DNA from 4 places in the Eleftheria terrae genome. Region 1 is predicted to be linked to each of the others. Evidence: predicted binding sites of a transcription regulator. Region 1 holds the regulator's gene; each other region holds the start of a gene.
The links. The regulator LexA, encoded in region 1, represses DNA repair genes until DNA is damaged. The targets are predictions, from matches to a motif close to ACTGTATNNNNATACAGT.
Positions count from the first base shown of each region.

Region 2: the regulator LexA is predicted to act here: its motif matches at 4,002-4,019, upstream of N7L95_RS02670 (putative DNA modification/repair radical SAM protein).
Region 3: the regulator LexA is predicted to act here: its motif matches at 3,570-3,587, upstream of dinB (DNA polymerase IV).
Region 4: the regulator LexA is predicted to act here: its motif matches at 1,931-1,948, upstream of imuA (translesion DNA synthesis-associated protein ImuA).

Region 1 is NZ_CP106951.1:412,102-419,533, forward strand. Features, by position in the region: gene N7L95_RS02190 (hypothetical protein) at 1-903, opposite strand, end outside; gene N7L95_RS02195 (helix-hairpin-helix domain-containing protein) at 1,099-1,461, opposite strand; gene lexA (transcriptional repressor LexA) at 1,500-2,198, opposite strand; gene N7L95_RS02205 (asparaginase) at 2,367-3,314, shown strand; gene N7L95_RS02210 (organic hydroperoxide resistance protein) at 3,361-3,786, opposite strand; gene N7L95_RS02215 (MarR family winged helix-turn-helix transcriptional regulator) at 3,891-4,412, opposite strand; gene N7L95_RS02220 (ABC-F family ATP-binding cassette domain-containing protein) at 4,611-6,626, opposite strand; gene prmB (50S ribosomal protein L3 N(5)-glutamine methyltransferase) at 6,623-7,432, opposite strand, start outside.
Region 2 is NZ_CP106951.1:534,245-541,676, forward strand. Features, by position in the region: gene N7L95_RS02660 (lytic polysaccharide monooxygenase) at 1-900, opposite strand, end outside; gene N7L95_RS02665 (UdgX family uracil-DNA binding protein) at 1,219-2,652, opposite strand; gene N7L95_RS02670 (putative DNA modification/repair radical SAM protein) at 2,649-3,920, opposite strand; gene N7L95_RS02675 (glycosyl hydrolase family 18 protein) at 4,867-6,369, shown strand; gene N7L95_RS02680 (cellulase family glycosylhydrolase) at 6,534-7,432, shown strand, end outside.
Region 3 is NZ_CP106951.1:4,830,172-4,837,603, reverse strand. Features, by position in the region: gene N7L95_RS21620 (hypothetical protein) at 1-352, opposite strand, end outside; gene ybiA (riboflavin biosynthesis intermediates N-glycosidase) at 349-921, opposite strand; gene N7L95_RS21610 (antibiotic biosynthesis monooxygenase family protein) at 985-1,311, opposite strand; gene N7L95_RS21605 (gamma carbonic anhydrase family protein) at 1,415-2,017, opposite strand; gene N7L95_RS21600 (DUF7674 family protein) at 2,153-2,671, opposite strand; gene N7L95_RS21595 (YdcF family protein) at 2,838-3,422, opposite strand; gene dinB (DNA polymerase IV) at 3,803-5,014, shown strand; gene N7L95_RS21585 (LysR substrate-binding domain-containing protein) at 5,049-6,002, shown strand; gene N7L95_RS21580 (alpha-hydroxy acid oxidase) at 6,043-7,227, shown strand.
Region 4 is NZ_CP106951.1:4,477,728-4,485,159, reverse strand. Features, by position in the region: gene N7L95_RS20085 (Y-family DNA polymerase) at 1-1,052, opposite strand, end outside; gene imuA (translesion DNA synthesis-associated protein ImuA) at 1,003-1,899, opposite strand; gene N7L95_RS20075 (M61 family metallopeptidase) at 2,038-3,987, opposite strand; gene N7L95_RS20070 (VOC family protein) at 4,521-4,916, shown strand; gene N7L95_RS20065 (helix-turn-helix transcriptional regulator) at 4,990-5,748, shown strand; gene rpoH (RNA polymerase sigma factor RpoH) at 6,258-7,199, shown strand; gene N7L95_RS20055 (PEP-CTERM sorting domain-containing protein) at 7,359-7,432, shown strand, end outside.

The DNA.
Region 1 (7,432 bases):
CACCCAGCGGGCGCCGCCCGGCAGCATCGCTTCGGCGGCCCGTTCGAGTGCGGCCAAGCGGTCGAGCTCACGGCACACATCAACGAAGCTGCCGCTCAGCAGGGTGCGACGATGGTCGCTCGGGTCTTGCACCACCCGCAGGTGGCGGGCCGGTGTGCTGCCCAGCGCCGGTACCCGCACGGTCGGTGCTGCTGCGCCCGGCTGCAGGTGCACGCGCACCTCCCACCGGCCGCCCTTGCCGGCGAACAGGCTCACGCGCAGGTCGGCCTCGCCATGGTCGTCCCAGTGAGCCGACCAGGGCCGCACCGCGAAGACGGTGGTGTGGGCCCGGCGCGCGGCACGCTGGAGCTCGCGCAGGTCAGCCAGGGCCAGCTCGGGCAACCACACGGCCAGCACACCGCCACGGCCGGCCCGCAGCCAGGACAAGGCCCGCGGCAGCGTCTCGTGCGAGGGCACCTCACAGGTGCCGGTGGCCCGGGCGCCCGGCGTGGCCACGCAGCCTTGCGCCGGATCGAAGACCACCCCGGCCGGCTGGCCCAGCAAGGCGGTGCGCTGGCCGTGCGACGCGGCGCTGCACAGCACCGGGCCGAGCAGGGCCAGCTCGGGATGACCCGGCTGCGGCGCCAGCACCTCGACCACGCCGGCGGCCGGCCAACCGCCGGCCGGCAGCACCGCGTCGAGTGCGGGAAAGCCACTCGGGGTGGGACCGGCGGCGGCCGCCGCCGCGGCGCTGCCGCCTGGCCCGGCGGGCGTCATCGGCAGCCACAGTTGCTCGCGCAGACGTGCCCACCAGGAGGGGCGGCGTGGGGAACGCCCCGGCGCGCGGACCAGGCGCGCCTCCGTGTGGCCGTTGCCGGCGTCGGTGGGGGCGGGGGTGGGGGGGGTGTGGATGGAAGAGGCCATGTCCGTCTCCGAAAATCAAAACAGTGCAATGACGTTCGGCAGGATTGGTCGTTTCGGAAGTCCTGCAGCCCGGCTGGGCTGTGCTTCCTGCTCGCTGCACGGGGCTCGCGAGCAGAGGCTCGCGAAACGCCCGCCACCCGCGCAGCGGCTCGGCGAAAAAAGCGTGAGTCGTGGTCGGTCGTCGGCCGGTGCGGCTCAGCCGCTGCCGCGGCTTGCAGTGCGATGGCGCTGGCCCTCGCCGCCCGCTTCGCTAGCGGACATGCGCAGCTGGCCATAGAGCAGCTTGCGCTGGGCGGTGTAGTGCCACCACGGCGCCGCAGGTGCACCGCGCATGAAGTCGATCGCTGCCATGAAGGTATCCAGCACGCAGGGGTCTTGGCGTTGGCCGGTGCGTGCGCACAGGTCGTGGTAGAGCACCAGCGCGTCGCGGCCGATCAAGTCGCGCGGGGCGTGAATGCCCAGCAGCGCCAGGTCTTCAGCGAGCGAGGGGCCGATGTTGGGGATCAGCTCCAGCGACGCGGTCGGATGCAGGCAGTCGGTGTGGCGCAGCGCTTTCATCAGGACTTCCGGAGGCTGGAGTTGAAACACCGGGCAGGTCACATCACCAGGGTGTTGCGGATCAGGCCGACGGCGATGCCCTCGAGCTCGAATTCCTGGCCGGGCTCGACCACGATGGTCTTGAAGTCCGGGTTCTCGGCGATCAGCTCGATGGTGCCGCGTGTCTTCTTGAAGCGCTTGACCGTGACATCGTCACCCAGCCTTGCCACCACGATCTGCCCGTTCTTGGCTTCCTTGGCTTTCTGCACGGCCAGCAGGTCGCCTTCCAGGATGCCGGCGTCGCGCATGCTCATGCCGCGCACCTTCAACAGGTAGTCCGGTTGCCGGGCGAACATGCTGGCACCGACGTGGTAGGTCTGGTCGATGTGCTCCTGCGCCAGGATGGGGCTGCCGGCGGCGACACGGCCCACCAGCGGCAAGGCCAGCTGTGCAATGCCGGGCAGCGGCAGCAGGCCCTGGCGTCCCATGCTGGCCAGCCGCGATTCGTTCACCGAGCGCAATGTGTCAGACTTCAGCCGGATGCCACGCGAGGTGCCACCCACCAGCTCGATGGCGCCCTTGCGCGCCAGCGCCTGCAAATGCTCTTCGGCGGCGTTGGCCGAGCGGAACCCGAGCTCGGCCGCAATCTCTGCCCGGGTGGGCGGCGCGCCGGTGCGCTCGATGGAAGCGCGAATCAGGTCGAGGATCTGCTGCTGGCGCGCGGTGAGCTTGGGAAGGTCGGAGCGTTGCGGGTCCACGGGCACCTCGGGTGGTGGGTTCAAATGGGGTGTTGACAGCCCGGGGCGGTAGCCAGGGCCTACAGCGGTTCGAAGGCGGCTTCCTCGCGGAAGCGGTGGCAGGAACGGCTGAGGCGCAGGCACTGTTCGGGCATCCAGTAGCTGTATTTTTATCCAGTCTTTCGAAAAATGCAAAGCAAAGCGAAGCAGGTCGTGATCCTCGGCACCGGTGGCACGATTGCGGGCACCGCCGCCCAGGCGGCGGACACGGTCGGCTATCGGGCGGCCCAATTGGGCATCGCCTCGCTGGTGGAAGCCATTCCGGGCCTGCTGGCCTGTCCGCTCGAGACCGAACAGGTCGCGCAAGTGGACAGCAAGGACATGGGCTTCTCGGTGTGGCAGGCACTGGCCCGCCGCATTGCGCACCATCTGGCGCGCGAGGAAGTGGCCGGGATCGTGGTCACCCACGGCACCGACACGCTGGAGGAGACCGGCTACCTGCTTCAGCGGCTGCTCGCGCCGGCCAAGCCGGTGGTGCTGACCGCCGCGATGCGACCGGCCTCGGCCCTGCAGGCCGACGGGCCACAGAACCTGCTGGACGCGGTGCTGGTGGCGCGCGAACCAGGCGCGCGCGGCGTGCTCGCCTTGCTGGCCGGCGCGGTGCACAGCGCTGCGGAGGTGCGCAAGAGCCACACCTACCGCCTGGATGCCTTCTGTTCGGGAGACGCCGGGCCGCTGGCGTATGTGGAGGCCGGCCAGCTGCGCCGCCTGCGCGACTGGCCCCAGGGCGAGGCACTGGGCCTGCAGGCGGTGGCGGCCGATGTGGCGGACTGGCCCTGGGTGGAGATCGTCTCCAGCCACAGCGGGGCCGACGGGCGGGCGGTGCGCGCGTTGACGCGCATCGGTGTGCAGGGCCTGGTGGTCACGGCCACCGGCAACGGCACGGTGCACGAAGATCTGGAGGCGGCCCTGCTGGAGGCGCAGGCCGCCGGCGTGCGGGTATGGCGCAGCACCCGCTGCGCCGAAGGCCGGGTACTGCCCCGGCCGGACGATATGCTGCCGGCCGCGCAGGCCGGCACGCCCTACAAGGCCAGGGTCGAGCTGCTGCTGCAGTTGCTGTCCGCGCGCGGCGCCTGAGACGGCGGCGCGCGGCGCGGGCCGCCCTGGCGCGGCCCGCGGGCCCTCAGACCACGCTCAGGCGCACTTCGATGTTGTTGCGGGTCGCATTGGAATAGGGGCACACCTTGTGTGCAGCTTCGACCAGCGCCTCGGCATCCGCCTTCTCCCAGCCGGGCAGCGAAATGGCGAGGTCGGCCTGGATGCCGAAGCCGGCCGGGATCGGCCCGATGCCGACCTTGCCGGTCACCGAGGTGTCGGCCGGCAGCGCCTTCTTCTGCTGCGAGGCGACAAACTTCATGGCCCCGAGGAAGCAGGCCGAATAGCCGGCGGCAAAGAGCTGCTCGGGGTTGGTGCCGGCTGCGCCGGAGCCGCCCATTTCCTTCGGCAGGGCAAGCTTCACGTCCAGCGCACCGTCTGACGAGACCGCGCGGCCGTCGCGGCCTCCGTTGGCGGTGGCTTGGGCGGTGTACACCACTTTGTCGAGTTTCATCGAAAGACTCCTTGCTTGGTTGGACAGGGGGGAGGGAAACCGACGCTTCTGAAATGAAGCGTTCTATTGAATTGTGTACAACATATTGCAACAAGCCGATGGCATCATGCCGCCTCGGCCTGGCTGCTGTCTTCTTCGTGCGGCTCGACGGCCTGCAGCGCCAGGCGCTGCCGCAACGCGTGCAGCCGCTGGCGCAGCTCGGTCATCTCGGTCACGGTGCATTGCACGGCACAGGAAACCTGGCGCGGCACTTCGGCGGCGCTGCGGCGCAGCTGGCGGCCGGCGGTGGTCAAGGTGATGACCACACGGCGTTCGTCGTCCTTGGCGCGGGTGCGGGTGAGCCAGCCGCCGGCTTCCATGCGCTTGAGCAGGGGCGTGAGGGTGCCGGAGTCGAGGAAGAGCCGCTCGCCCAGTGCCCCCACGCTCAGGCCGTCCTGCTCCCACAGCACCAGCATTACCAGGTATTGCGGATAGGTCAGGCCGAGGCGGTCGAGCAGCGGCTTGTAGAGCTTGGTCATCGCCAGCGACGTCGAGTACACCGCGAAGCAGAGCTGGTTGTCGAGCAGCAGCAGGTTGTGCTGCTCATCGACGGCGGGCTGCAGGGCGGTGGGCTTGTGCGTTGGCATGGTTGAACTGTACTTCACAATTCAATTGCGTGCAATATAAACAACTTTCGAACTGAAGGAAGATCGCCGGGCGTGGCTGCACCGCTGCACGGGCAGCCGGCGATCATGTCGGCCACAGGTGAGGGCGCTTGTCGCGACGGCCGTGGACCCGCCAGCGGGGCGGCAGACACGCGTTCCCGCCGCGGCCCGGAGGCCTGTTCAGGCGGCGAGCTGCTCGATCTGCTCCGACAACTCCAGCCAGCGCGCTTCCAGGCGTTCGGTCTCGTCGGCGATGGCCTTCAGGCGCTGGCCATGCGCGGCGAGCTGGGACGGTGGCAGCGTGCCGGTGGCCAGGGCCGCTTCGAGTTCGGCCTTCTCGGTGGCGAGGGCCGCCATGCGCTGCTCCACCTGGCCCAGCTCCTTCTTCAGGGGCTTGGCCTGTTCGGCCAGCCGCTGGCGAGCCTGCGCCTGGGCCTTGCGGTCGTCGCGGCGGTTGGCGCCGGCAGCGGCTCCGGCCGGCTCGGCAGCCACCGCAGCGGCAGCCGGTGAAGGGGCGGTCGCTGAAGGCGCCGTCGCTGCAGAGGGGGACGCCGCGGGTGCAGCCGCCGCCGCGGTGGCTGCTTCCCGCTGCAGCTTGGCTTGCTCCAGCAGCCAGCGTTGGTAGTCGTCCAGGTCGCCGTCGAAGGGGCCGACGCCGCCACGGGTCACCAGCCAGAACTCGTCGCACACCTCACGCAGCAGCGCGCGGTCGTGGCTCACCAGCATCACCGTGCCCTCGAACTCGTTGAGCGCCATGCTCAGCGCCTCGCGGGTGTTGAGGTCCAGGTGGTTGGTCGGCTCGTCCATCAGCAACAGGTTGGGGCGCTGCCACACCAGCATGGCCAGCACCAGGCGGGCCTTCTCGCCGCCGCTCATGGTGCCCACCGCCTGGTTGACCATCTCGGCCACGAAGCGGAAGCGGCCAAGGAAGTCACGCAGCTCCTGTTCTCGCCCGGCGGGGCCGACGTCGCGCGCGAGCCGGATCATGTGCTGCAGTGGCGATTCGTCGGCCCGCAGCACGTCCATTTCCTGCTGCGCGAAGTAGCCGATGGCCAGGCCCTTGCCTTCGGTGATCTGGCCTGCGATGGGCGGCTGCATGCGTGCGATGGTCTTCACCAGCGTGGACTTGCCCTGGCCGTTGGCGCCCAGGATGCCGATGCGCTGGCCGGCCAGCACCGAGCGGTCGATGTTGCGCACGATGGTGGTTTCGGCGCCGGTCTCGGCATCGCGGTAGCCGCAGGACACCCGGTCGAGCGCGAGCATCGGGTTGGGCAGGCTGAGCGGCTCGCGGAACTCGAAGCTGAAGTCGGCCGCGGTGAGCACCGGCGCCAGCTTCTCCATGCGCTCCAGCGCCTTGACGCGGCTCTGCGCCTGCTTGGCCTTGCTGGCCTTGGCCTTGAAACGGTCGATGAAGCGGGTCAGCTGGGCCATGCGTTCCTGCTGCCGCTCGAAGGCCGACTGCTGTTGCAGCATGCGCTCGGCGCGCATCTGCTCGAAGGCGGTGTAGTTGCCGGTGTAGCGGGTCAGCTGGGCGTTGTCGAGGTGCAGCGTGACGCGGGTGATGGCGTCGAGGAACTCGCGGTCGTGGCTGATCACGAGCATGGTGCCCTCGAAGCGCTTGAGCCAGCTTTCGAGCCAGACCAGGGCGTCGAGGTCCAGGTGGTTGGTGGGTTCGTCCAGCAGCAGCAGGTCGGCGGGACACATCAGCGCGCGCGCCAGCTGCAGCCGCATGCGCCAGCCGCCCGAGAAGCTGTTGACCGGCGCGTGCAGCTGGGCCGGCTGGAAGCCCAGGCCCATCAGCAGCGCCTGCGCACGCGAGGTGGCGTCGAAGCCACCCGCCTCGTCGATCAGCTGGTAGGCCTCGCCGATGGCATGGCCGTCTTCGCTGGCTTCGGCCTGGGCGAGGGCGGCGCGGGCCTCCAGCAGCCGGGTGTCGCCCTGCAGCACGAAGTCGGTGGCCGAGTCCTCGGTCTCGGGCATCGACTGCACCACCTCGGCCACGCGCCAGCGCGCGGGGATCTCGGCATCGCCGCTGTCGGCCTGCAGCTTGTTGGTGAGCAGCGCGAACAAGGAAGACTTGCCGGCGCCGTTGCGGCCCACCAAGCTGGCCTTCTCGCCCGGATGCAGGGTGACGCTGGCGTCCTGCAGCACGACCTTGGTGCCGCGCCGCAGGGTGAGGTTCTTGAGGGTGATCATGGGCTCTGAGCTTCCAGCAGGGCGGTGCGGGTCACGAGCAGCACCTGGTCTTCACCGGCGCTGGTCTCCAGCCACACCACCTCCAGCCGCGGAAAGGCGGCTTCGAAATGATGACGTTCATTGCCGATCTCCAGTACCAGCACGGCGTCGTCGCTCATGCGGGCGGGGGCCTCGGCCAGCAGGCGGCGCACCAGGTCCATGCCATCGCTGCCACCGGCCAGCGCCAGCGCCGGCTCCGCGCCGTACTCGGCCGGCAGGCTGGCCATGGTGATGGCGTTGACATAGGGCGGGTTGCACAAGATCAGGTCGTAGGGCCCGGCCAGCGGGCCCTGCGGTGCGCCGAGCAGGTCGCTGTGGTGCAGCGTGATGCGCCCGGCCAGCTGGTGCCTGTCGACATTGATGCGGGCCACGGCCAGCGCGTCCTCGGAGAGGTCGGCCGCGTCCACGCTGACGTCGGGATAGGTCATCGCGGCCAGCACGGCCAGGCTGCCGTTGCCGGTGCACAGGTCGAGCACCCGGCGCGTGCGCTCGGACAGCCAGGGGTCGATGCTGGCGTCGGCCAGCAGCTCGGCAATGAAGGAGCGCGGCACGATGCAGCGCTCGTCCACATAGAAGGGCACGCCCTGCAGCCAGGCTTCCCGCGTCAGGTAGGCGGCCGGCTTGCGGGTGGCGATGCGCTGGGCGATGAGGGCGTCGACGCGGGCCTCGTCCTGCGGGGGCACCGGGCGGTCGGCCACCAGGTCGAGTTCGTCCAGCGGCAGCGACAGGCTCCACAAGGTCAGCCAGGCGGCTTCGTCGAAGGCGTT
Region 2 (7,432 bases), 120 kb from region 1:
CGCCTCCGGCACCACCACCGAGCCGTTCTGCAGCTCGCCGACGCGCACGTGGGCCGAGCGGCCGTTGGTGCTGCGCGCCAGCTGGGCCAGCCATTTGGCAGCCGAGGTCAGGCCGGAGGTGATGGTCAGGCTGTGCGTCTCCAGGTCGCTGCCGTCGCGGCCGAACACGCGCAGCTTGACCACGGCGTTGACCGGCAGGTCGCGCCGCGCCGACACCTCGCCGAGCTGCTGCAGCGGCGTCGGTGGGGGCACGCCGGTGTCACCGCCGAAGGAGACATCCGAGCAGGCGTAGAACGCTTCAGGGCTGTCAGCGCGCTGCCAGACCATATAGAGCAGGTGCCGGCCGGTACGCGCGGGCAGCGGCAGCCGCATCACATACCGCTTGTCGGCGGTGAGGGTCACCTGCGAACCGGGCACTTCGTGGGCCAGGTCCAGGTCGCTCCAGCGCAACGGATGGGCGGCCGGGTCCCAGCCCTGGCGCGTCAGGTAGAAGCGGAAATAGCGGGTGCTGTGCGGAGCGGTGGCGTGGTAGCGGAACTCGTAGCGGCCGTCGGCACCCGGTGCCCACGAGGTGGCCCGCCAGTCCTTGCGCGCCAGGTTGAAGCCCTTGAAGAGCTCGGCCCCGCCGGCGCACAGCGTGCCGTCCGGTACCACCGCTTGATGGTTGCCGTTGGCGTCGCCCTGGCGCACGCCATTCCAGTCGTAGAGGGCCTGCTCCCCGCCAGCCGCCACCGCGGCGCGGCAGGCTTCCTGGTTGCGGTCCTTGTAGCAGGAGTACTGGCGGCTCACCGGGTATTCCGGTGCGCCGTGCGCCTGCGCCTCGTGGGCGGCAAAGGCCAGCGTGAGCATCGTCGCGACGGCATGTGCCACCGGCGAGACGGGCATCCTGATCCGGCTCATGGTGTTCCTTTCGAAGGCAAATGAAGAGAGAACATGTGAAGGGCTGCACCGGACGGCAGGGCCGTCGGTGCGATGCTCTTCCAGCGAAGCAGGCGCGAGATTAGGGACGCCTGCCACTTCACACTTGCCTAAGCGGTAAACAACGTAGCCGGGAGTGACAGGGTCGGCTTCCCTTCCGCCCCCATCGCCCCCATCGCCCCGGTTCACCGGCGCGCGGCCCCGGGCGCGTGAGAATGAGTCAGTGCAGCAGCGATCTGACTGTCGCTGATGACAACCAATATAAGAACCAGTGAATGATTCAGGGCGTCATCGCGCAATTCAGTGCGCCTGGCTGACGCGCGCTATTTGGGCCAGGTCGTCGACCCACTGCCGATAAGCCGGCGCTTGCGCCTCGGGCGGCAAGCGCAGCAGTGCTGCCGGGTGCCAGGTGACAAGGACCTGTCGGCCATCCGGCCGCTCCAGCCAGCGGCCGCGGTATTCGCTGACGGCAACCCGCTCGCTTAGCAGGGACTGCGCCGCGCTGGCACCCAGCGCGACCAGGCGGCGCGCACCGACCTCCGCCACTTCCTGCTCCAGCCACCGGCTGCAGGCCTGCAGTTCCCGCTGGCCCGGCGACTTGTGCAGGCGGCGCTTGCCACGCAGCTCGAAGCGGAAATGCTTGACTGCGTTGGTGAGGTAGAGCGTGCCGCGGTCCAGCCCGGCGTCGGCCAGCGCGCGGTCGAGCAGTTGGCCGGCCGGGCCGACGAAGGGCCGGCCGGCCAGGTCTTCCTGGTCGCCGGGCTGCTCGCCCACCAGCATCACCGATGCCGTTGCCGGGCCTTCGCCCCACACCGTCTGCGTGGCGTGGCGGGCATGCGGGCAGTCGAGGCAGCCAGCCGCCGCATCCCGAGCCGAGCGGCCGTCCACCAGCGCGGGCAGCGCAGGGCGGCGGCGTTGCGGCACGCTGGCCGGCTGGCTCAGCATGGTGTCGGTGCGTTGCCGGGCCTGGGCCGCCAGGGGAGCGATCAGGCGGGCTTCAGGCAGGTTGTGCCAGTACTTGCGCGGCATTTCGCTTTGCATGGCGTCGAGCTTGAGCCGGGCGGGGTTGAAGATGTGCTCGTAGTAGGTCAGCCACAGCGCCTCCTGAGCGTCTTCTGCCACGACCTCATCGCGGCGCGCGCCGGGGCCGAAGGCCAGTGCCCGCCCATCCCAGCGCACGCTGCGCCGGGGGGTGACGATGGACCAGTGCATGCCGGTGAACCGGCGCATGAAAAACGGCGCGACGGCATCGACGATGTGGTGCTCCGGCTCGAACCAGGCGACAAAACGCGGGCCATGGGCGGTGGGCCGCTCGGTGAAGCGCACAAAGGCCTTCATCTTGTGCATGTCGCGCCGTACCTGGCGGGCCAGCGCCTCGGCGGCCACGCGGTCGGGATCGAGGCTGTCGTGCCGCAGCGCCGGCTCCTGCACCAGGCGCCACAACAGCCGGTAGAGCAGGGCGAAGCGCTGCGGTTCGCTGTGCAGCAGGGCGTGCTCGGCCAGTGTGATGAAGGCCGCCGGCACCTGGTGCGCCGGGCTGGCCGGCGGGATGGGCGGCTGCGCCGCCGGCTGCGGCGCGTCGAACAGCCCGGCCGGCGCGCCGGCACCTGCGTCGCCTGCCACGCGCCATGCCACCGCCTCGGGCGGCACCCGCCGGGCCAGCAGGCCGCGGGCGGTGTCACGCCAGCCCTGCACGTCGGCGGCATGCGCCAATGTGGCGTCGTGCCAGCTCATGGCGGGGCGGTGTCGAACAGGCTGGCCTGGCGCGGCGGAGGCCGCAGCCGTGCAGCGAGGGAGCTGGCCTCCAGCGCCCGGCCGGGGCGGTGGTCGGCCAGCACCACAAAGGGCAGCACCTTGGCGGCCGGCACTCGCATCCGGGCCAGGTCGTCGGTGCGCAGGCGCCGGCTGCGCCGCGAGGCAAGGATGCGCTCGACCGCCTTGACCCCCAGGCCCGGCACCCGCAGCAGCAGCTCGCGCGGTGCGCGGTTCACGTCCACCGGGAAGCGTTCGCGGTGGCGCAGCGCCCATGCCAGCTTGGGGTCGACATCCAGGTCCAGCATGCCGCCGGGGGCGCCGGCGATCTCGTCGGCCTCGAAGCCGTAGAAGCGCATCAGCCAGTCGGCCTGGTACAGCCGGTGCTCGCGCTCCAGGGGCGGCGCCTGCAAGGGCAGCGTGCGTGCGGCGTCCGGTATGGGGCTGAAGGCCGAGTAGTAGACCCGGCGCAGACCATAGGAGGCGTACATGGCACCGCTGGTCTGCAGGATGGTGCGGTCGTCGGCCGGGTCGGCGCCGACGATGATCTGGGTGCTCTGGCTGCGTGCGAACGGCGGCGCTGCGCTGGGCTTGGGTGGCAAGCCGGCGGCGGCACGCGGCGCGGTCGGTCGCGACTCGTCGCGTGCGCCGTCGATCAGGAGGCGCAGCCGCGCCATCGAGCGGCGGATGCCGCTCGCGTCCTTCTCGGGTGCCAGGGCCTGCAGCCCTTCGACGGTGGGCAGTTCCAGGTTGATGCTGAGCCGATCGGCATAGCGGCCGGCGCGCGCGAGCAGTTCCGGGCTGGCATCGGGAATGGTCTTGAGATGGATGTAGCCGCGGAAGTCATGCTCCTCGCGCAGCACGCGGGCGACCTCGGTCACTTGCTCCATCGTGTAGTCGGCGCTGCGGATGATGCCCGAGCTGAGGAACAGCCCTTCGATGTAGTTGCGTCGGTAGAAGTCGAGGGTGAGCTGCACCACCTCGTCCACCGAGAAACGCGCCCGTGGCACGTTGCTGCTGACGCGGTTGACGCAGTAGAGGCAGTCGTAGAGGCAGAAGTTGGTCAGCAGGACCTTCAGCAGCGAGATGCAGCGGCCGTCCGGTGCGTAACTGTGGCAGATGCCCATCCCTTCGGTGGAGCCAACGCCCTGGCTACCGAGTGAATTGCGGGGGGCTGCGCCGCTGGAGGCGCAGGAGGCGTCGTATTTCGCGGCATCCGCGAGAACCGCCAGTTTTTGTTTCAGCTCCATCCGAATACTCCAGAGACGGGGCCTCGAATTGCCTGCTCGGCAGCGGGCCGGCTCATGCGGCCCGGGACTGTGCTTGGCATGACTGTATGAATATACAGTATTTGACGCAGTCGTAACACCCCTGGCCGTTCAGCGGACGGCTGCGGCCGCTGATCTGTCGGTCTGCCGCAAGTGCAACTGCTCGCAAATGGCAGCTGAATATTCGTTCAGCTTTCTGCCCTGGTGTCAATACCACCCAAATACCAGACCTCGATTTGCTGCTTGCCTAAATTTTGGGCGGATCGCGTTCAAGAGTGATGTCGCACTTGGTTCCAGCTTCTGCAGATTTGTTGCAAGAGCCTTCCCCGATATCTCAGCTGTGAACCAGAATCCGCGGCACTTTATGAAAAATTCAACAAAGAAGGAGCACAGATGAGCGGGAGCGGGCGGTGGCGCCTGGCGGTCGTGCATCGGCCCTTCGGCAGGGCGCCGGGCAGCTGGGCCGCGCACTGGTGCCGAAGCCAGGGGGCGGCAGGGTCCGCGGCCCGCGCCTGGTGCCAGTCCAGTCTGAATACCAATTGGGACGGACCGCATCATCGGCTTAACGGCGGACAACGGAACGTCCGCGTCGGGTTGGCCCCGGCGCGGCGGCATGCCGGTGCGGTGGAGACCGCACCGGGCAGGTGCTCAGCGCCTCCTTCAATGCCAAGCAGGGCAGGCTGGCTCACGACCCGCGACCTCCGCCGCCAGCCCACCGTCGCGCCAGGGTCTGGCACGACCACAGCCTCCAGGGGCCGGCCTGCGGCTTCTGCCACGACGACATGCGTGGCCCCGGCAGCCTGCAGGAGCAGGCCGAAACCCCGAGGCCCGTCGTGACCATGGGCCGGTAGGCGCTCCCTGCGCCCCGGCTCGATCGTGGGGCTGTCCGGCCCCGTTTTTCGACAGACAACGACACTAAGGAAAGTGCATGAACGCTCTTCGGATGACTGCCATCACCGTCTCCCTCGCCAGCATGTGGGCGCAGGTGCAGGCCCAGGGACCACAAGCCGCCGATAGGTCCCTGGACGGCATGCAGCTGGCGCAGGCCGCCGCCGCTCCGGCCTGGAAGGAAGGCGGTACCTACACGGCCGGCCAGCAGGTGAGCTACAACGGCCGCACCTATGTCGCGCTGGTGACCCATACCGCCTGGGCAGGCACCAACTGGAATCCGGCCGACACCCCGTCGCTGTGGCAGCCGGCCTCCGGCGCACCGGCGCCGACCCCCACGCCGACCCCGGCCCCGACGCCCACGCCGACCCCTTCGCCGACGCCCACACCCACGCCGGCACCGACCCCGACCCCCGCTCCCGGTGACCAGCTGACGCTGCCCGAGGCGGTCAAGGCGACGCAGAACAAGCGCGTCTACGTCGGCTACTACCCGAGCTGGAGCGACGCCTGGTTCGACGCGAGCGGCAAGAGCGCCAATGAAGTGTTCAAGGCCAGCAAGTTCGCCCGCATCCCGGGCACCTACACCCACGTGATGGCGTCGTTCGGCGATCCCAACTTCTCGTGGGCGGGCCTGGCGGCCAACAGCTGGTCGGGCACCGGCCTGAACTTCACGGCCACGCCGAAGGACATCAAGGCAGCCATCAATGTGCTGCACCAGCGCAACATCAAGGTGCTGCTGGCGGTGGGCGGGGCGACCTACCACAACTGGGATGCGCTGGCAGCCGACGGCCAGCGCGGCAGCGGCCCGGTGATCGACGCGCTGGCGCGCTTCATGGTCGACCTGGGCTTCGACGGCCTGGACGTGGACTACGAGGTGGATGCCAACGTGCAGCGCTACGCCAATGCCATCAAGGCCATGCGCGCCGCGGTGGACAAGGCCGGCGGCGGCCGCGTGCTGGCGGCGGCCACCTGGTCGACCGGCGCCGACTGCACCGCCGCCACCAGCGCCCATCCGGACTGCGCCGGCAAGGTGTCCTTCTGGGGCGGCAGTGCCGGCCGCGAGCGCCAGCTGATGATGCAGTACCCGGACGCGGCCAAGAGCCTGGACCTGGTCAACATCATGACCTACGACGCCCGCTACGAGAACTACGACGGCGTGACGGCGTACAACGAGTACCGCAAGCTCTGGCCATCGAAGACCATCGTCTCGGTCGGCCTGGAGACGCCGCCCGAGGGCTGGGCCGGCGGCATCCTGGTGGTCAACAACGGCGATGCGCAGTGCGAGGGTTCGCGCAACCTCAAGAACCAGTACGGTGTGGCCATCAACCAGCCGTACTCGGTGGAGCGCTACACCAGCGCGGTGCTCGCGAGCCATCCCAACCGCAACCCGCGGGACGGCGCGATGCTGTGGTCCATCCTGAAGAGCGCCAACGGCAGCTGCGGCGGCGCCGCAGTGGCGAGCCCGGGCTCCATCGGCCTGAAGCTGCAGTCGCTGTTCGGCCTGTCCAAGGACCCGGCGCTGCAGCAGCCCGAGTGGCGCTGAGTTGAACTGGCCCCCTCGGGCTGGTGGGACGGCCCTGGCCTCGTGGCCGGGGTCGTCACCCACCCCAGGGGGTGTCCTCGGCCTTTCCCTTCTTCTTGCGTGAAGTGCAGGGCGCCGTGGTGCCCTGCAACTTCGCAGTCCCCATGAACGGACCAGGAGTGAGCATGACGTCGACCTTCTTCAGCCATCCCCGTCTTACCCTGGCGCTGGTGCTGGCCAGCAGCTGGCTGGCCGCCTGCGGCGGCGGCAGCAGAGGCAGCGGCGCCGAGAGCGGCCAGGCCGCCAGCCCGCAAGCGCATGCGGCAGAGGCGCGCCAGCGCTATGCCGGCAACGGTCCCACGGCAGCGCCTGCGCCCGCGCCTGAATGGGCCGAGGGCGTGGCTTACGAGCAAGGAGCGATCGTCAGCTACCAGGGGCAGCTGTACGAGGCGCTGGTGGCCCACACCGCCTGGCCCGGCACCGGCTGGAACCCGGCGGACACGCCGTCGCTGTGGCGCGCCAGCGGGCAGGGGCCGGCGCCGACCCCGTCACCCACTCCGGCGCCCACTCCGTCGCCGACGCCCGCGCCGACCCCGGCTCCTACCCCGGCTCCCACCCCCGCTCCCGAAGGCACCCCCGTCTCGCGCAACGGCCAGCTCCGGGTGTGCGGCACGCAGCTGTGCAACAGCGCGAACCAGCCGGTGCAGCTGCGCGGCATGAGCACCCACGGGCTGCAGTGGTATGGCTGGGGCAAGTGCGTCACGGGTGCGTCGCTCGACGCGCTGGCACGCGACTGGCGGGCCGACGTGGTACGCATCTCGATGTACGTCCAGGAAGGCGGCTACGAGACCGACCCCGAGGGCTACACCCGCCAGGTGGAGCGCATCATCGACGAGGCGACCCGGCGGGGCCTCTATGCCATCGTCGACTGGCACATGCTGGACCCGGGCGACCCCAACTACAACCTGGACCGGGCGCGCACCTTCTTCACCCGCATCGCACAGAAATATGGTCGCCAGCCCAACCTGCTGTACGAGATCGCCAATGAGCCGAGCGAGACGCCGTGGAGCCGCATCCGCAGTTA
Region 3 (7,432 bases), 1.0 Mb from region 1:
CGCCGCACCACTGCCGGCAGGCGTCGGCATCGTCATGGGCGATCGCCACGCCCCGGCCTTGCAGCCGGGCAGTGGCATGGCAGGGCGGCTCGTCAGCGTCACTGCCGTCGATGTGCAGGCGGCCATCGGGCAGGATCTCGCCGCCCAGCTCGCAGACGTGCGCGTTGCCGCCTTCGGTCTGCAGCTCGAAGCGCTGGCGACCCTGCGTGCCGGGCCGCACCGTGAGCTGGCCCCAACCGTGCTCGGTGAGGTATTCGCCGGGCGCAATGGCCGGGGCCGCCTGCGCCATGCCGGCAGCCAGCGCCAGCAGCCCGGCCGCCAGGGCCTTCAGCCGGATCAGCCGCGGGCTCATGCGCGCCGCTCCCGCAGTTGCCGGCGGGCTTCCATCAATGCAAAGCCCAGCAGGTTCAGCCCGGGCCACTTCGCCGGTGCCGCCGCATCGGGATCGGTGGCCGCCAGCCCGATGCCCCAGACACTGTCCACCGGGCTGGCTTCCACCAGCACCCGCTCCCCGGTGCCCAGCAGGTAGTCGGCCAGCGCCGGGTGTTGCCCGAACTTCTCGACATTGGCCTGCACCACGATGGCAAAGCGCTGCCGCGTCCACACCGCCTCGTCGAAACCGCGCACCTGACGGCCCAACTTCTTCGCTTCGGCGGGCGTACCGGCCGCGAGGATGGCGCCTGCGATCTCCGCATCGCCGAAGAGGCGCGCCTTGGCCACCATCATGAAGTGCTCGGCGCTTCGGTAAGGGTCGCCGTCGACTTCGAAGGGCGCCTCCCACCACTGGCTGAGGCAGCCCTTGCCGATGCCGCCGCCGGCGGCGCTGCGGTGGCCCCAGAAGAACAGGTAGTCAGGATGCAGGCCGGCGGCCAGCTGCTGCAGCAGGTCTTGCCGGCTGCGAATCGGGGAAAAGGAAGCCATGAGTGAGAGGGTCGGGTGCCCGGCGGGCTGGAGAAGGCCTGCGCGGCCGCTTGCTTGACCGGCTCAGGCCGGGCGGTTGTGCACCACGTGCGGCAAGGTGCCGTCACCATAGGTGCGCAGCACTTGCGAGACGATGACCTGGTAGCCGTCGAGCCAGCGTCCCTGGGCCGCCTTGGCCCGCAGGTGCTCGGGATGGCGCATCAGCGCCTGCAGCCCGACCTCCGACGACCAGTAGTACACGTTGGCAATGCGCCCCGTCGCCGGGTCCTCCCAGCTCTCTTCGCCCAGGTAGCCGTCGGAATGGCGCGCCACCTCGGCAATGGCTTGGTCGAGCTGGTGGAACTCTTCGTCGAACTGCTTCTTGCGAAAGATGAAGGTGGCGGAATACATCGTGTGTCGGAACCGGAGAGCGGACGGCCTGGCGGGCTGCAAGCGTCCCATGCACGGCTCGCCTTGCCTATCCTCAGAAAGGGGGGGATGGAATGCGGCCGCCTCAGGACGCGTCGTGGACGCGGTCGTCGCGGTGGGCGGCCAGCGACTGCGAGAGTCCGCGTGTGATCTTCACCATGTCCGCCTCGCTGCGCTGCAGGCCATAGACGGTGAGCGGGAAGTCCAGCGGCTGCTGCAGCGCCCAGATGCGCTCATGCTCGCCGGGCGGCAGCAGCTCGGCCGGCTCGCCGACCGCCACCCACCCGATGGGCACCGTGGTGCCCGCGGGCAGCTGCGTCTTCAGGTGGACGACGGCATGGATGCGCACCTCGCTGCCACGGCCGACCTGGGCTGCATGGAAGATCGCCGCACCGGTGGCGACGAACACCTCGTCTTCCAGCGTGCAGCCCACCACATGCGCCTGCGGACCCACCAGGCAATGGTTGCCCACCACCAGTGAATGCCGGGCGGTGCTGCGCAGCACTGCGTTCTCCATCACGATGGTGTTCTCGCCGATCTCGATCGAGCCGCCCTCGGCCACCACCTGGGCCCCGAAGAGGATGCGGCAGCCGGCACCGATGCGCACGTCGCCGCAGACGACGGCGTTGGGCGCCACGTAGGCAGCGGGATGGATGCGCGGCGACAAGCCGGCGTGGGTGATCAGCATGGGCGGACTCCCGGGCAGCGCGAGGCGAAAGGGTGCCAAGGATAAGCAATATTCGCTTGCATGGCGCGCCCTTCTGCCGCAAGCGGCAGGCGCCGAGCGACGAGCCCGCCAAGGCCGGCTGCCGCCGCCGGTCGCTCAGGCGGCGTAGCCGACGTAGGGCACCTTGCCGGACCAGAAGTCGGTGAGGCTCTGCCACCAACGCTGGCCTTCGCTGCCGAGGTGGCGGCGGAAGTGGTCGGCATCGGCTCCGTCGCTGGACCATACGTTCTGCACGCCCTCGAGCACGCCGATGGTGGCGAACTCGCGGACGGCTTGCGAGCCGTCGCGGAAGGCCCGCTCCAGGCAGGCCGCCACTGCCTCGAAGCAGGAGGCGTCGCCAGCCTTGCACAGCGACAGCAGGTGGTGGGCAAAGGCGCTCGCCGCGATGTACAGCAGGGTGTGGCCATGGGCACGCTGGTGCTCCAACCACTCCGGGGCGAACGAGGGGCAGGCCTGCGCGAGCAGCGCCATCACCTCCTGCGGCTGATGCAGCACCGGTGCCGGCGCCTCCGAGAACAAGGCGAAGTCGGACGGCAAGGGCAGCGCGGCACCCCGCACAGAGGCAGCGCCGGCCCGCGTGGCACGGAACTGGATGTCTTGAACCGCTTGTGTCATGGCGAATGTGATCCTTTCACAGCTTCATCATGCACTTGTGCATCTTGCGACAATGGGATCACGCGCTTCTATTGCATTTTTCACAGAGTTGTATCTGTAGCCGCGCCGCACCGTGTCAGGCTGGCACGACCCGGGTCGCATGCTGGAGCAGCAGGGGTCCGGGGCCTCAGGGCATCCACCAATACATGAGGTAGGCAGGCACCTCGCGAGCGAGGGAGTAGGCATCGCGCCACTCGACATACCGTGCATGGGCCGAGCCGATGCGCGGCACGCCGGCCTTCTGCAGCGCCAGCCGGGTGCGCGCCACGTGGAAGTACTGCGAGGCGACGAGCGCGGAGGTGAGCCCGTGCCGCTGCAGGTAGCGGGCGGTGAAGCGGGCAGTGGCTGCGGTGTTGACGCCCTGGTTGTCCTGCACGATGGCCGCTGCCGGCACGCCCTGCGCCACCAGGTAGCGGGCCATCGCTGCGGCCTCGTCATGCCCCTCCCGGCCGATGCCGCCGCTGACCAGCAGCCGCGGCGCCCGGCCTTGACGGTACAGCAGCAACGCTGCATCCAGCCTCGCCTTCAGTCGCGGGCCCGGATGGCCGTCAGGCGCGACCGTGTTGCCGGGCACGACGATGAGATCCGCCGGGAAGACCTCGTCGTCGAGGCCCCGCACGACGATCGCAGCCGCGGCCAGCGCATAGGCGCTGGCCGCGGCGACCAGCAGTCGCCACAGCCACCGGCGGCCCGGGGTGGCCAGGCGTGGCAAGGGCGAGCCAGCATCACTGTGGCGGGGAGGTGAACGGCGGGTCATTCGTGGTGGAGGGTGGGAACAAGGCCATGGAGACAAGCTGCCGGCTGGATGCCGCGCTGCAAGGGGCGCCGAGGCCTCGCTGGATCGTCGCGCCGCCCGTATACTGTATGAACATACAGGTTAGATTTCTCATGCTCGACGCTTGCCCTTCGGTCCGGCCTTCCCTGCCCGCGCAGCCTTCGCTGCTGGATGCCGGAGCGCCGGGCCGCAGCATACGCAGGCGGCGCCTGCGCGTCCACCCTTCGCGCAGGGCCCACCGCGCGGGCACCGGCTGGCACCGGGTGGCGGGCCGGGCCGGGCGCCGGCACTAGCGACGCGCCCCGGCAGTACCCCTCATGGACCGCTACATCGCCCACCTCGACATGGACGCCTTCTATGCGTCGGTGGAACTGCTGCGCTACCCCGACCTGCGCGGCCGCCCGGTGGTCATCGGCGGCGGACGGCGCCACCAGCCGGTGCAACGGGACGACGGCAGCCGCGAGTATGCGGTGCTGCGCAGCTATGTCGGGCGCGGCGTCATTACCACCGCCACCTATGAGGCGCGCGCGCTGGGTGTCCATTCGGGGATGGGCTTGATGAAGGCCGCCGCGCTCGCCCCCGACGCGGTCCTGCTGCCGGTGGACTTCGACGAGTACCGTCGCTATTCGCGGCTCTTCAAGGCCGCGGTGGCTGAAGTCGCTCCCCACATCGAGGACCGCGGCATCGACGAGATCTACATCGACCTGAGCGAGCTGCCCGGGGTGCGCGACGCCGTCGGCGACGACGCGCTGGGCGGGGTGCGGGCCCTGGCCGCGGCCATCAAGGCCAGCGTGCGCCGCGCCACCGGGCTGAGCTGCTCGATCGCGGTGACGCCCAACAAGCTGCTGTCCAAACTGGGCTCCGACCTCGACAAGCCCGACGGCCTCACCCTGCTGCGCACCGAAGACCTGCCCACCCGCATCTGGCCCTTGCCGGCCAAGCGCATCAACGGCATCGGCCCGAAAGCCAGCGAGAAGCTGCAGGCCCTTGGCATCCAGACCATCGGCCAGCTGGCGGCGGCTGATCCGCAATGGCTCATCAGCCAGTTCGGCGCCAGCTACGGTGCCTGGCTGCATGAAGCCGCCCACGGGCGCGACACCCGGCCGGTGGTCACCTACAGCGAGCCCAAGTCGCTCAGCCGAGAGACCACCTTCGACCGTGACCTGCATGCGCGCCACGACCGCGAGCAACTGAGCGCCATCTTCACCCGGCTCTGCGAACAGGTGGCCGACGACCTGGTGCGCAAGGGCTATGTCGGCAAGACCATCGGCCTGAAGCTGCGCTTCGACAACTTCAAGACCGTCACCCGCGACCTGACGCTGCCGCGCCACACGCAGGATGCACGCGCCATCCGCCAGGCGGCCGGGCTCTGCCTCAAGCGCGTGCCGCTGGAGCGGCGCCTGCGCCTGCTGGGCGTTCGGGTGGGCTCGCTGTGCCGGCCCGGTGAACTGCCCACGGCCGAGGTGGCCGAGGTGCCGGCCGACGAGGCGGCGGCGCCCCGCACCCCCTATACCCTGCCGCTGTTCTGAGGGCCGCGGACGATCGATCCGCTAGCATTCGGCCATGCCCGCCCCGCCCCACCTGCGCCTGCCATCGCTCGACGGACTGCGCGCCTTCGAGGCGGCCGCCCGCCTCGGCACTTTCGAGCGGGCGGCCCAGGAGCTGAGCATCACCGCCAGCGCCGTCAGCAAGCGGGTGACCACGGTGGAAGAATTGCTGGCCACCCAGCTGCTGCTGCGCCATGGCAAGAGCCTGGCGCCGACGGCCGCCGGCAAGGAATACCTCGATCAGGTGCGCGCCGCCCTGGGCCTGCTGGCCGCAGTGCCGCTGCACCGGCGCATGGGCCGCCACAGCGAGCGCCTGCGCGTCTGCGCACCTCCCACCTTTGCTCGCCAGGTGCTGGTGCCCGGGCTCGACAGCTACACCCGGGCGCATCCCGAGGTCGAGCTCGAAGTGGTGCTGAGCATCCCCTACCTCGAGCAAACCGCGGGCGATGCGCATGTGGAGGTCCGCAACGGCGATGCCGCAGCGGCCGGCGGCACGGTGCTGATGCACGACATCGTCATACCCATGGCGTCCCCCGCGCTGCTGCAGCGCTTGCCGCCGCTGCGCGAGCCCGCCGACCTGCTTCACGCACCGCTGCTGCGCACGCCGCTGCAGGCCTGGCTGCCGTGGTTTCGTGCCGCCGCGCTGGACTGGCCCGAACCGGCGCACGGCCCCAAGCTGGTGGACCTTGGCCTGCTGCTGGAGGCCGCCATCGCCGGCCAGGGCGTGGCCCTCATGCGACCCAGCCTGGCCCGCCAGGCACTGGCCGGCGGCATGCTGCAAGCGCTGTTCGGGCTGTCGACGCCGGCCGACCATCCCTACTACCTGCTGCCGCATGCCGGCAGCGGCACAGCGGCGGACTTCGCCGCCTGGCTGCAAGGCTGGTGCGCCGAGGTGGTCGCCGAAGGGGAGGAACTTCTTTCGCGTCACACCCGAGAAACTTTCCGCACCGGGCGCGCCACCCAGGCCTAGCATGGCGAGCGCGGCCGATCGAGCCGCACAGGAGACCCGCATGCCCCCCGTGATCACCAACATCGAAGACCTGCGCCAGCTGGCGCGCAAGCGAGTGCCGCGCGCCATCTTCGACTACGTCGACCGCGGCTCCTACGACGAGCTCACCCTGCGCGCCAACAAGGCCGACCTCGACGCCATCGCGCTGCGCCAGCGGGTGGCCATCAATGTGGAGCACCGCTCCACCGCCACCACGCTGCTCGGCGAGCCGGCGCGCATGCCGGTGGCGATTGCGCCCACCGGCCTCACCGGCCTCAACTGGGGTGACGGCGAGATGCTCGCCGCCCGGGCGGCCGAACGCTTCGGCGTGCCCTTCACGCTCAGCACGATGTCGATCTGCTCGATCGAGGACGTCGCCAGCGTCGTGCAGCGGCCCTTCTGGTTCCAGCTCTATGTGATGCGCGACCGCGGTTTCGCCGCCTCGCTGATCGAGCGGGCCAAGGCCGCCCGCTGTTCGGCCCTGGTGCTGACGCTGGACTTGCAGATCCAGGGCCAACGCCATCGTGACATCAAGAACGGCCTGTCGGTGCCCCCCCGCCTGACCCTGGCCAACCTGCTCGACATCGCCAGCAAGCCGGCCTGGGCGCTGCGGGTGCTGGGCGGGCGACGCAAGACCTTCGGCAACCTCGAAGGCCACGTCAGGGGCGCCGATTCGCTCAGCACGCTGAGCCAGTGGATCGCCGGGCAGTTCGACCCCACGCTGAGCTGGGCCGATGTGGAGTGGGTGCGTGGCCTGTGGGGCGGCAAGCTCATCCTCAAGGGCATCCTCGACGCCGAGGATGCCCGGTTGGCAGCCGCGGCCGGCTGCGATGCCATCGTGGTGAGCAACCACGGCGGGCGCCAGCTGGACGGCGCCCTGTCCAGCATCCGGGCGCTGCCCGAGATCGCCGACGCGGTCGGCGACCGCACCGAGCTGTTGTTCGATGGCGGCGTGCGCTCGGGCCAGGACGTGCTGAAGGCGGTGGCCCTCGGCGCCCGCGGCTGCATGATCGGGCGCGCCTTCCTCTACGGCCTGGGCGCCATGGGCGAGGCCGGCGTCACCCGTGTGCTGGAGATCCTGCGCAACGAGCTGGACGTCAGCATGGCGCTCACCGGCACGCGCGACATCCTCGAGGCCTCGCCTGCCCTGCTGCGCCTGCCCGGCGAAACGGCCCGCGGCGCGGGCCCGGTGCGGCGCGTCGCCTGAACCCGCGGCGGGCCGCCCGGCTGCCGCTCCTGCCCTGCGACGGGCCGCGCCCACAGCCTCGAGCACCACGGCCGGGTGACAGGCCGGTGCGCATCGCCGTCCGCCGGCCATGCCGTGCCGCCCGGTAGCCGCGACGAGCGTGCGCCGTGCAGCCGTCCAGCCGCATCCAGCGGTGGCTGCGGGCACGCCTGGCACGCACCGCATG
Region 4 (7,432 bases), 1.4 Mb from region 1:
TGCATGGCCTCTGGCCGGTGGTCCGAGCGCAGCTGCGGGCGCAGCACCTCGCCGGCCCCGAGCCGCGCCGACAGCCGCTCCATCAACTGCGCCAGCGACTCGCCGTCGCGGGGAGCCCCCGGGCCGGCCTGCAAGGGCAGCGCCTGGTTGCCGCAGACCAGTGGCTCCACCCGGTCGGCGCGCAGGCCCAGCTCGCCGACCGGCCCGGCCAGGGCCACCCGTCCCAGCCACTCGCCCAGCAGGCGGCAGAGGTGATCGGGGTCCCGCGTCAGTTCCGCGGTGCGCAGCGGCAGCTCGCCGGCATCGTCCACCCCCGGGCGGTGAAAGTCGTGGCGCCAGCGCAGCACGAACTGCCGCACGCCCGCCTGCCGGGCGGCCAGCCAGCCGCACAGCTGCAGCAGCAGGCGGCGTGCACCGAACATCAGCGCGCTGGCCTCCTCGACCCGGCCGGGCAGCTCCAGCCGGGCGTCGAACACCTCCGGCAGGGCCAGCCACGGGTGGCTTTCCGGCCGCTCGCCATAGGCCTGGTCGAGCGCCTCCAGCAAGCCGGCGCCGCAGCGCCGCGCCAGCCCCGGTCGCGGCAATGCACGCAGGTCGCCGAGGCGGCGGCAGCCCAGCCGGGCCAGCAAGGGTTCCTGTGCCGCGGCGGCGCTCAGGGCTGTCAGCGGCAAGGCGTCCAGCCGCGCACCCCAGCGGCGCGGCGCGTGTGCCGCTACGGCCGACGCTGCGGCGCCGCCGCCCCTTGCCGCACGAACGAAGGCGAGTGCCGCCAGCGCCGTCGGGCCACGGGCGACGGCGGTGCACCCCAGCTCGGCGGCCTCGCGGGTGATGCGCTCCCGCAGCGCCCGCGCGCCACCGAACAGCCGCAGGCTGGCCTGCACCTCCAGCAGCACCGCTTCGTCGAGCAGGCACACCCGCGGCGTGAACTGCAGCGCCCACCAGCCAATGGCTTGCTGCTGCGCAGCATCGCGGGCGCCCGGCGGGCTCCAGGCGCCACCAGCCTCAGGCGGGGACGGCGACGCGGGGCAGGCCAGTGCCAGCCAGTACAGCATCGGCAGGCTCCTGAGATCCGGGCAGCTCGGCAAGATCGGGCACCGCAGCCGGTGCCTGGCGCGCCAGCATCACCGCGCGCCACTTCACGGCGACCAGCGGCGCCACGCCGGGTGGCTGGGCGGTGAGCGCAAGCGGCTGTTGCCGCGGCGGCCCACGCCGCTTGAGCAGCGTCACCTGCAGCCCGCCGAGCTCCGCGGGCGCCAGCAGCAACCGCAGCGGCGCCGCCGACGCCGCATGGCGGGCCGCCTCCGGGCGGAACATGAACAAGGGCACGCCAGCCGCCTGTGCATGGGCGTGCAAGCGGCGCAGCGCCTCCGGCCGTGCCTGCGGCAACCAGCCCAGCACCGCGCCACTGTCGCGGCAGTGCAGCGCCTGCTCTATTGCCCACAGCGCCTGCGCGCCGGCCAGCCGAGGCAGCCACAACAACTGCCGCAGTTCCAGGCCGCTCGACAACAGGCCCGGCAACTGCGGCTGCAGCGCCGGCGCACCGGGCGCCAGGGCCGGTGCGCCAACCAGCACCAGGCTGCGGCCGCCGTCGCACAGGCGCGGCAGGCAGGGGCCCAGCAGCCGCCATTCGCAGGCGGCGCCGGCGGGCTGCAGGATGTCGATCAGCGAACGGCAGGGCCAGCCACCGCCCGGCAACTCGGCGTCGAGCGCCGCATGGCCGCTGGGCAGCACCGGCTCGCTGCTGTTGGCCAGCTGGTCGGCCCGCCACATGGCGGCCCCCAGCCGGCCCTGCAACTCGTCGACCGACAGCCGGCCGCCCGGCGCCGCCATGTCGGGCGGCGAGACCGGGCGGGCCGGTGAGGAAGGCGGCAGGTCCTGCCGCGTGCCAGGCGCATGCATCGGGGTGGGCAGAAAGAGGTGGCGGGAAGATACTGTATATATGAACAGTATACGGCCCGCAACCGGGCTGCGCGAGCAACCCTTTGGCAGGTCCCGCCCATTTGCTGCCGGCGCCCCGCCCAGGCAGCCAGCCGGGCCTCAGCGCGGCGCCTGGATGGCGCTGAGCCGGTCCGGCGTGCCGGCAATGCGCTCCAGCTTCGGGTAGCGCAGGCCGCCGCGGTAGTCGAGCTTGGCGATGCGGAAGCGGTCGCCCTCCTGCAGCAGCAGCTCGATCGGCGGTGCCCCCTCGGCACGCGCGGCCGTGATCGCCTGCTGCAGCACTTCGGGCTTGTAGGCGCGCAGGTTGACGCCCAACAGCTTCATGCCCGGCGCCAGCCCGGCCCGGAAGGCCGGGCTGTCCCAGGCGACCTCGGCCAGGCTGCCGTCCTCGTTGATCAGCAGGCCGACCGAGTACAGCAGGTGAGTGCTCTTGCGCTGCGCCTCGGCCGCCTTGAAGAACTCGCTCGGCTTGTCGTCATAGACCAGCTTCCAGCCGGCTCGAACCAGGCCGTCCAGCGGAGCGCGCGGCTCATGGCTGTCGAGCCGTTCACGCAGGAAGGCGGCCCAGTCGTGCGGCTGCACCTCGTTGAGCGTGCGCACCACGTCCTCGAAGGTGTAGGTCAGCGGCTCGACGCGGCCATCCTCCACGCCGAAGAAGCGGCGCGCGAAGTCGTCCAGCGAGCGCTTGCCCTGCGACCGTTCACGGATCAGGGTGTCCACGTCGAGCCAGATCAGGGTGGCTTCGTCGTAGTAGTCGCGCATGCGCTGCCAGTCCGGCCAGTCCTTGGGGCGGCGGGCGGTGAAGATGTTGTCGTCGTTGGTGTCCTGCAGGTTGCGCCAGAGGCGGCCGGTGCGGTGGTCGTAGGTGGCGGCCACCTGGGCCAGTGCGTCGCGGCCCTGCTCCGGGGTGGCCAGGCCGCTGCGCACGGTGAGCATGCGGCCCCAGTACTGCGTCTGGCCTTCGTAGACCCACAGCAGGGAGTTGCGCATCGGCACGTTGTAGGTGGGCGTCCAGAGATCCGCGGGCCGCCGGAACTTGCCGTTCCACGAATGCACGTACTCGTGCGGCAACAAGTCGCGCGACTCGATGCTCTTCGCCCAGTCCTTGAAGTAGCCCGGCTTCACCGCGTTCTCGCTCGACTGGTGGTGCTCCAGCCCGATGCGGCCGAAGCTGTCGCTCAGCGCCAGCAGGAAATCGTAGTGCGCGAAGTGGCGCGAGCCGAACAGCCGGTCGCTTTGCACCACCAGGTTGCGGTGGGCCTGCCATTGCGCCTCGGTGGCCTGCAGTTGCTCGGCCTCGTCGGCAACGACGTTGAGCACCACCGGCCGCGACTGGCCGGGCCCGTCCAGCGTCACCCGCTTCATGTGGCGCCCGGCGAACACCGGCGAATCCACCAGCGTTTCCAGGTTCACCTTGCCGTAGCGCACCCAGCCCTGTGCATCGGGCTGCGGCGGCTGGCCGTCGCCGCCGCGCAGCGCCGCCGCCTGCTGCCAGCCGGCCGGCAGCCGCAGGCTGGGCTGCACCTCGATGCGGCGGGTGTAGTGGCCGGCCGGGTACAGCACCACCGTCTGCCATTGCACGCCGAGGATGGCCTGGCTGACCGACACCCGGCCGCTGCGCTCGCTCAGCGGCGACAAATGCTGGAACTCCAGCGTCAGCGGGCTGCCGCCGGCCGGCACGACGAGATGGAAGGCAAACGAGTCGACCGGGTCGCGCGTCCAGGGCACCGTGCGCCCCTGGGCATCGGTGATCTTCAGCCCGGCCAGGTAATTCACGTCACCGGCCGGCCCGTGGTTGCCCGGCAGCCAGCGCGGGTACAGCAGGGTCAGCGCGCCCGCGGCGGCCGGCAGCGTCTGGCGCACCTGCAGCACGCGGTGCTGCAGGTCACTGGCATCCACCTGCAACTCGATCAGTCCAGGGTAAGGCACATCGCGCGGCTCGCCGATGGCCGGGACCGCGGCAGCGGGGGCCGCGCCTTCGGCAGCCAGCACCGGCCACGCCGACAGGCCGGCCACGCACATTGCGACGACAAGAGACAGTAGCTTCATGGCGGAAAGGCTCGAAATGAAGGAAGCGAGAAGATAGAGATGTTTCGCCACTGTGTGGAACCGTTCACGTCTGCAAATGTGTATAGCAGGTCGACACCGGCGAGTGCGCGAAACCAGCCGGCTGAGGCCGCCGCCAGGGCAAGCCGGAGGAGCCCTGCGTCCGATGTCCACCGCGGGTCTGAACCGCCCCGTTGTTCGCGCCGCAGCGCTCGGCACGGATCCCGCCGACCCCGTGGCAGCGGCTGCTCGCTGCCTGCGGCGCATGCCCTCACCGCATCCGGCGCCTTGCGCCTTCCATCCGCCCAAAGGCCGGCGCCCGCACCGGCGCGTCGGCCTGCCCCCAAGCTGCCGTGCCCGGCGCGTTTGCCCGCCTGGCAAGGGCTTGCCGAAGGCCGGGACGCCCACCCGGAAGGTAAGGTGAACCGCCAAACGATGAGCGATCGAGCACCAAACTTGATGGAAAACGGGCCGCTTCGCTTCCATTTCGGCGCCTACACTGCCCCGACTGCCAGCTTCGCAAGCAAGGAGACCGAATGCTCAATCACGTCATGGTGGGAAGCAATGACCTCGAACGATCGAAGCGGTTCTACGACGCTGTCCTGGGTGTTCTCGGCGCTGGCGAGCCCGTCCGGAACACGGCGGCGTCGGGCCATGTTCGGCTCTTCTACCGCCACAACGGCAGCACGCTGGGCGTGACCCAACCGATCGATGACGAGCCGGCGACCGCCGCAAACGGGAGCACCCTCGCGTTCAGGTGTGACTCGCCTGGGCAGGTGCACGCCTTCCACGATGCGGCAGTGGCACACGGCGGCACCTCCATAGAGGCCCCTCCGGGCGTGCGCGAGGACCCGCACGGCGCCTACTACCTCGCCTACGTCCGTGACCCGGATGGCCACAAGCTCTGTGCCATCCATCGGCTGCCGTCATAGCGCTCGTTCGACGATGGCCAGCGGAGTGAGGTGCCTTGCTGTCCGCCCGGGCGTCGGGCTGACGGCGAACGTCGTGCAGCGTACGACCCTCCGGTTCAGCCGGGTGGTGGTCGACAGCCCCGCGCTCATCGTCTTGCTGCACGGGACGAAGTCGCTCGAATCGGCGGGCCAGCGATGGACCCTTCACGGCGGTGACGCCATTGCCGTCGCAGGAGGGCAATCCTTCGACGTGTCGAACCGGCTGTCTGCTGCAGGCCTCTACGAAGCCCGCTGGCTTGTCTGGGACACCGCCATCATCGAAGGCTTCGAGCCGCCAGGCCCGGCCGGCCGGCCACTGTCGGGAGCCCGGGTCCTCCAGCAGGTCGGGACCGGGTTCGTCGCTGCCGTCGACCATGCCGTGGCCGGCGTGACCGACGTTTCCAGCTTTCCAGAGGAAGTGGCACGCCACCGGCTGGCCGAACTGCTGGTGTGGCTGTCTGTCGCCGGCGTTCGGTTCGCCACCCCGCACACCACCACAGCGTCACAGTTGCGCCGGCTGTTCGCCGCATCGCCTTCTGCGGCGTGGACGATGCCGGCGGTCGCCGCTCGACTGGCGATGAGCGAGGCCACGCTGCGAAGAAGGCTGGGGGTGGAAGGAACCGGCTTCGCAGACCTGCTTGCCGACGTCCGCATGTCCTGCGCGATGACGCTGCTTCAATCGACCGACCACCCGGTGGCCCACATCGCCTCGGCGGTGGGGTACGAATCGGCCTCCCGATTCGCCATCCGGTTCCGCCAGCGGTTCGGATTCGCCCCGACCGCGATCCGGGGCCACCGCCGAGCCGGCCCGTGAAACGGCCCAACCCGCGCCGGACGGCCCGGCTCGTGCGAGGGCCAGCGCCTGCCGGTGAACGAGCAGTGGCATCGCAGCTGCCTGGCCGCTGCGGCTGGCGCAGCGAGTCGCCCTGAACTTCCCGCTGCGAACGGGTTGCCGCGGAGCGCCTCCGCCGAGCCCGGGCAGCCGGGGCGCCTGGCCCAACACAGTACGGCCCTCGGAGAATCGCACGGCCCGGTTCGGCCCGGCCTTGCACCAGCCACGGGGGACCGGTCGACAGGAACGGGCGGCGCTGAGCCCGCATTCATGAGGCGCCAGCCGCCCCGGACCGGTTTGCAACTACCCACTTCATCCGGACGATGACGGGAATGCCCGCGAGCAGGCAACCCTGAGCGCAGGAGGGGCCTGCCAGCAGGGAACTTCGATAGTTTTTTCAGATCAATGTGAGAGATGCAATTCCAAACACCCTCTTTAGCACTTCATCTCATCGAGTGCTAATATTTGAAGGAACTAAAGGAGGTGCTGGCATGTCTACGCTTGCCATGAACGTCTCATCTGCCAACGCACTCGCTGTCCGTGACCCTTGGAGTCTGGTGCCCTCCCTCGGCAACCTGGACGCCTACATCTCGGCGGTCAACCGGCTGCCGATGCTGACGCAGGAAGAAGAGAAGACCTACGCCCGCCAGTTCCGCGAGCACAACGACCTGCACGCCGCCGGGAAGCTGGTGCTGTCGCACCTGCGCCTGGTGGTCTCGGTATCGCGGCAGTACCTCGGCTACGGCCTGCCGCACGGCGACCTGATCCAGGAAGGCAACGTGGGCCTGATGAAGGCCGTCAAGCGCTACGACCCTGAACAGGGCGTGCGGCTGGTCAGCTATGCCCTGCACTGGATCAAGGCCGAGATCCACGAATACATCCTGAAGAACTGGCGCATGGTCAAGGTCGCGACGACCAAGGCGCAGCGCAAGCTGTTCTTCAACCTGCGCTCGATGAAGCAGAGCCTGAAGGAGGAGGCGGCTGACGCCGAAGTCCACCGCAGCACGCTCACCGACCGCGAGATCGACACCGTGGCCCGCGAGCTGAACGTCAAGCGCGAGGAAGTCACGGAGATGGAAACCCGCCTGTCCGGCGGCGACGTGGCCCTCGAGCCGACGGTGGACGACGGTGAAGAGAGCTATGCACCGATCGCCTACCTCGCCGACGAGAGCAGCGAGCCGACCCGGGTGATGGAATCGCAGCGCCGCGATGTGCTGGCCACCGACGGCATCGCCAACGCGCTGGGCGCACTGGACGACCGCAGCCGCCGCATCGTCGAGGAACGCTGGCTGAAGGTCAACGACGACGGCTCCGGCGGCATGACGCTGCATGAGCTCGCGTCCGAATACGGCGTCAGCGCCGAGCGCATTCGCCAGATCGAGGTCGCGGCGATGAAGAAGATGCGCAAGTCACTGGGCGAATTCGCCTCCTGAGGCCTGGCGCCAAGTGCTGCAAAGCCGCCGCGAGGCGGCTTTTTTCATCCCGGTCGTTGCTCGCGCTGGCGATCATTTCACCTTGTTTCGCAGCCGCCCTCGGTGTGCCGGCCACAGCACGGCTACCCTTCGGTCCACCCAGCACCGCAGGGAATTTCGATGAATGTCACCTCTTGGGCCCGGCCGCCCGTGCCGCTGGCTGCTTTCCTTGTCGCCTTCGCTTGCTGCGCGGG